Regions from separate parts of the Agromyces sp. Y558 genome, predicted to be linked through region 1. Evidence: predicted binding sites of a transcription regulator. Region 1 holds the regulator's gene; the other holds the start of a gene.

Region 1 (2,931 bases):
CGGCAGGAATCCGAGGATGCCGCCGAGGTGCGCGAACGAACCCCACTGCACGTCTTGATCGGGTGCGAGCGGTGCAGCGGCGACGGGTTGGGCGGGCGGAACGTTCTGATCGGGTGCAGGTGAGTTCGGATCGGTCATGGCGGGTGCCTTTCGGGGTTCTCGGGTGAACCGCGTCTCGCGCGATGGGAAGATCGCATCCAAGGGTGACTCGCGGGATACCCATAAGCTAGCGCCGTCGCCCCGCTGCTGGCAACGGCCTCGTCGCAGGATGTCGCGATATGATTGGCACTCACTCAGAACGAGTGCTAAGTCTCAGAATGAGTGCTCAGCGTCAGACGGAAGCGAGGGTCATGGTCTCCGAACGCAGCCTCGCAGTGCTGCGCGTGATCGTTCAGGACTACGTCGCATCACGCGAGCCCGTCGGGTCGAAGACGATCGTCGAGCGGCATGCCTTCGGGGTGTCTGCAGCGACGATCCGCAACGACATGGCCCTCCTCGAAGAAGAAGAGCTGATCGCAGCTCCGCACACGTCTTCGGGTCGCATCCCGACCGATAAGGGCTACCGGGTCTTCGTCGACCAGCTCACCGACGTGCGCCCGCTGACCTCTGCCCAGCGTCAGGCGATCGAGACGTTCCTCGGCGAGTCCAGCGACCTCGACGAACTGCTGGCCCGCACCGTGCGCCTCATCGCCCAGCTCACCAAACAACTCGCGGTCGTGCAATACCCGAGCTTCGGCAGTGACCGCGTGCGTCACGTCGAACTCGTCTCCCTCGCACCCGATCGGGTGCTCTGCATCCTCATCACCGACTCGGGCCAGGTCGAGCAGCGCCTCGCCGAACTCGAGGAGCCGGTCGACGAGCGCACACTCGATGCGCTGCGGGCGCGGCTGAACAAGATCGCAGGGGGCCGGGCGATGGCGGATGCCGCTGAGGCGCTCTCGGGCGAGATCGACAGCGCCGACCAGCGGCACGCCGCTGTGCTGCACACGCTCGCGACGACGCTCGCCGAGCAGGCGCGCGCGCAGCGCACCGAGCGCCTCGTCGTGGCCGGGGCAGCGAACCTCGTACGCACCGAGCAGGATTTCGCCGGATCGATCCTCGGCGTCATCGAGGCGATCGAGGAGCAGGTCACCCTGCTGAAGCTCTTCGGCGAGATGGCGACCGATGAGCATGCGGTGACCGTGCGCATCGGGCGCGAGAATGCGTCGTTCGGACTCGGCGAGACCTCGGTCGTCTCGAGCGCCTTCGCGATTCCCGGGCGCGATATCTCGCGACTCGGCATCGTCGGGCCCACCCGCATGGACTACTCCACCAGCATGGCGGCCGTTCGCGCCGTCGCACGCTACCTCTCCCGCACGCTCGGCGAGAGCTGAACCCGCCGCCCGTCGCACCCGACCGGCATCCGGCAATCGAAAGGACATGCCCTCCGTGGCCGACCATTACGAGGTCCTCGGCGTCTCGCGCGACGCCACACCCGACGAGATCAAGAAGGCGTACCGTCGTCTCGCCCGGGAGCTCCACCCCGACGTCAACCCGGGCGCCGAGGCATCCGAGCGATTCAAAGAGGTCACGCACGCGTACGACGTGCTCTCCGATGCCCGGGAGCGCGAGCAGTACGACCACGGAGGTCAGGGCGGCTTCGGCGGCGGTCAGAACTTCGGCGGCTTCGGCGACATCTTCGAGACGTTCTTCGGGGCCGGCCAACAGAGCCGCGGCCCGAGATCGAGGCGGGAGCGCGGTCAAGACGCGCTCATCAGGGTCGAGGTGGGCCTCGAAGAGGTGATCTTCGGCACGCACCGCGACATCGAGGTCGACACGGCGGTCACGTGCGAGACGTGCCACGGCTCGTGCTGCCAGCCGGGCACCTCGCCCGTCACCTGCGACATCTGCCATGGCACCGGATCGATCCAGCGCTCGGTGCGTTCGTTGCTCGGCAACGTCATGACCTCGAGCCCCTGCGGCACCTGCCGCGGCTACGGCACGATCATCGCGACGCCGTGCGTGACCTGCCAGGGGCAGGGCCGCGTGCGTGCGCGTCGAACGGTGCCGGTCGATGTCCCCGCCGGTGTCGACACCGGCGTGCGCCTCCAGATGCCGGGCTCCGGCGAGGCCGGCCCCGCCGGCGGTCCGAACGGCGACCTGTATCTCGAGATCAAGGTCAAGAACCATGAGGTGTTCAGCCGCAACGGCGATGACCTGCTGTGCACACTCGAGGTCGCGATGACCGACGCGGTCCTCGGCACGACGGCCAACATCCCCGCGCTCGACGGCGACGTCGAGCTCGAGCTGAAGGCAGGGCTCCAGAGTGGCGAGATCCTCACCGTGAAAGACCGAGGCGTCACGCGGCTGCGCGGTGCAGGCCGCGGCGACCTGAAGGTCGGCGTGCAGATCGTCACCCCCACGAGGCTCTCCTCGAAGGAACGCGAGCTCATGCAGCAGTTCGCAGCCTCGAAGAAGGCGCCCGAGCCTGAACTCAGCCACTTCCAGCAGGGCATCTTCGCCCGGCTGCGTGACCGGTTCCTCGGTTAGGCGGATGCCCCGGTGAGTCACCTCTACCTCGGCGAATCGCTCGACCTCGCGACCGTCGTATCCGGCGGCACCGTCGCGCTCTCCGGAGACGAGGCGCGGCACGCCGTGACCGTCTCAAGGGTGCGAACGGGCGAGCGCATCGCGATCGGCGACGGCCACGGCACGCTCGTTCACGGGATCGTGGCCTCGACGGGTGCGCGTGAACTCGAGCTCACCGTCGACGAGGTCATCGCCGAACGGCCGCCGGCACCGCGCATCACCCTCGTGCAGGCTCTGGCGAAGGGTGACCGCGACGAACTCGCGGTGCAGGCGGCGACCGAGCTCGGCGTCGACGCGATCGTGCCATGGGCAGCGAGCCGCTCCGTCTCCCGGTGGGAGGGCCCGAAAGCCGAGAAGGGTCGC
Region 2 (2,931 bases), on a different contig from region 1:
GCGGCCTTCGCGTTGCGAACTGCGTCTTCGATGCGGTGCTTGCGCTCCTTGAGCTCGACCTCGGTCGCCGCACCCGCCTTGATGACGGCGACGCCGCCGGCGAGCTTGGCGAGGCGCTCCTGCAGCTTCTCGCGGTCGTAGTCGGAGTCGGTGTTGTCGATCTCCTTGCGGATCTGCGAGACACGGCCTGCGATGGCCTCCTCGTCGCCGCCACCCTCGACGATGGTCGTCTCATCTTTGGTGATGATGACCTTGCGGGCGGTGCCGAGCAGGTCGAGGGTGACGTTCTCGAGCTTGAGGCCGACCTCTTCCGAGATGACCTGGCCGCCGGTGAGCGTCGCGATGTCCTGCAGCTGCGCCTTGCGGCGGTCGCCGAAGCCGGGAGCCTTGACGGCGACCGACTTGAAGATGCCGCGGATCTTGTTGACGATCAGCGTGGCCAGGGCCTCGCCGTCGACGTCTTCAGCGATGATCAGGAGCTGCTTGCCGGTCTGGATGACCTTGTCGACGATCGGCAGCAGGTCTTTGATGTTCGAGACCTTGCCGTTGACGATCAGGATGTAGGGGTCTTCGAAGACCGCTTCCTGACGGTCGGGATCGGTGACGAAGTACGCCGACAGGTAGCCCTTGTCGAAGCGCATGCCCTCGGTCAGCTCGAGCTCGGTGCCGAAGGTGTTCGACTCCTCGACGGTGACGACACCCTCTTTGCCGACCTTGTCGATCGCCTCGGCGATGAGAGCACCGATCTGCTCGTCGCCGGCCGAGATCGAAGCCGTTGCGGCGATCTCTTCCTTCGTCTCGACGTCTTTCGCGTTCGCGAGGAGCTCGGTCTCGACGGCCGCGACGGCCTTCTCGATGCCGCGCTTCAGCAAGATGGGGTCGGCGCCTGCTGCGACGTTGCGAAGGCCCTCGCGCACGAGCGCCTGGGCGAGCACGACCGAGGTCGTGGTGCCGTCACCGGCGACGTCGTCGGTCTTCTTGGCGACCTCCTTGACGAGCTCGGCACCGATCTTCTCGTACGGGTCGTCGAGCTCGATCTCCTTGGCGATCGACACGCCGTCGTTCGTGATCGTGGGCGCGCCCCACTTCTTCTCGAGCACGACGTTACGGCCGCGCGGGCCGAGGGTCACCTTCACCGCGTCGGCAAGCGTGTTGAGGCCACGCTCGAGGCCGCGACGGGCCTCCTCGTTGAAAGCAATGATCTTTGCCATGTGTTTCTCTCGTCCTTTCCCGGACGTCTTCAAAGATTCGTTGGGTTAGCACTCAAAACGAGTGAGTGCTAAGACGATTCTGGCACTCGACCGTCGGGAGTGCAAGCGAGCGCGAGGCTGTCCGCTCAGGGCGTGAAGCTCGCCGAACCCTCGTTCGGCACGAGCTCCACCCATGTGTTGCCGGGGGCGAGGCGCAACGGCGAGCCGTCATCGGCGGTGAGGGTGATCGGCGACGCCGCGGCATCCTTCGACCAGGTGCCATGCGCTGTGCGGCCCCCAACCGAGACCCAGGCCTCGCCCGAGCCGATCAGGATCGTCTTCGGAATGTCCTCGTACGTGTCGTCGTCGATTCCGACGCGCAGCGTCACGACGTTCGTCGCCCGCACGCGCTCCCCCGACGCCTCGAGATCGGCCGAACCCTCCTGCGAACGCAACCACACGGATGCCCCGCCATCCCACTCCCATGCCGGGAAGCGCGCATCGGAGAACACGAGGTCGATCCGCGACGTCGGGGCCGCAGCGAGGGCCGGCGCAGCCAACGGATCCGCCGCGCCGTACACGAACTGCATGGGCGGCGGCGTGAGAGACGCGTTTCGTGCAACCGCCTCGCCGGCACGGAGGATCACGTCGTGCGGCCCCGGCCGCTCGTCGGCCCGGGAGAAGAGACCGGTGTCGTCGTAGTCGAAGACGATGTTGAGGAGCGGCGTCGCCATCATCATCTCGACGAACTGCTCCTGCCCGCCCGAATACGAGATGATGCCGCCGAACGGCGTCGCGATGTCGGGATCCATCGGACGAATCGAGCGCACGGGGCCGACCTCGTCGGGGACATCCGAATGCCAGACCGCGAGGTACCTGGTGATGCCGCCCTCGACGAGCTCCTCGAAGACGATGTCGGTTCGATTCAGCGCGACTTGCGGCCGAGCCTCTTCGTGGTTGTCGATCTTCACTGCGAGCGAGGGGTGGGCGAGCCCCGCAGCATCCGCCGCCGTGCCTCGAAGCGGCGCGAACGCCACGGCCACCGCAGACGAATCACCCGCGGGACGCGCCGTCACTCCGCCGGGCTGCGGGCCGGAGCCGGACGCCGATGACTGGCACCCGACGAGCATGACCACCGCCGAGGCGAGCACGGCGAACGCCGCTGCCCGCCGAAGCGGTGCCGGCCGGGCCCGCGCTGCCATGCGCTCAGCGTAGTCGGGCGGGCATCGGAGTCGGCCTGCGGCACGCCACGGACCCACTGCGACATACCGGGCGGATCAGGTGGAACCGGCTCAAGCGAGGCGGACCGCCTCGGCCTGAGGGCCCTTCGAACCCGTGCCGACCTCGAACACGACCTGCTGGCCCTCTTCGAGCACCTTGTAGCCGGACATGTCGATCGCGGAGTAGTGGACGAAGACGTCTTGGCCCCCCTCATCGACGGTGATGAATCCATAGCCCTTTTCAGCGTTGAACCACTTGACGGTTCCGTTCGCCATGCGTTGCTCCCATGTTGCCGTGTGTCGATCAGCACGTGCCTGTCGCCTGTACCGGGCCCCTCGTTCGTGCTGACGGGGCACCGGGACGGCGCCGGGCGTTCACACGGGATAGAGCGACCGAGTCCAGATACTCACGTCGAGACGTGCGGGCACAAGAGGAGGGACCGGGCGAGAGGTCTCGGAATGGCAACGATTGGATCGCCAGTCAGCCCGCCGTGGCCTCCGCGTAGTCGGATCCGAGCACC

Evidence for each region. Region 1 encodes HrcA, which represses chaperone genes, less so after heat shock. Its sites were predicted from a motif close to TTNGCACTCGNNNNNNNCGAGTGCNAA; they were not measured.
Region 2: the regulator HrcA is predicted to act here: its motif matches at 1,257-1,283, upstream of groL (chaperonin GroEL).

The regions. Positions count from the first base shown of each region.
Region 1 is NZ_JCAIUH010000003.1:188,504-191,434, forward strand. It holds gene AC1C2T_RS15660 (DUF4870 domain-containing protein) at 1-138, opposite strand, end outside; gene hrcA (heat-inducible transcriptional repressor HrcA) at 351-1,373, shown strand; gene dnaJ (molecular chaperone DnaJ) at 1,429-2,529, shown strand; gene AC1C2T_RS15675 (16S rRNA (uracil(1498)-N(3))-methyltransferase) at 2,542-2,931, shown strand, end outside.
Region 2 is NZ_JCAIUH010000004.1:61,214-64,144, forward strand. It holds gene groL (chaperonin GroEL) at 1-1,211, opposite strand, end outside; gene AC1C2T_RS17800 (DUF3048 domain-containing protein) at 1,337-2,392, opposite strand; gene AC1C2T_RS17805 (cold-shock protein) at 2,483-2,686, opposite strand; gene AC1C2T_RS17810 (LytR C-terminal domain-containing protein) at 2,892-2,931, opposite strand, start outside.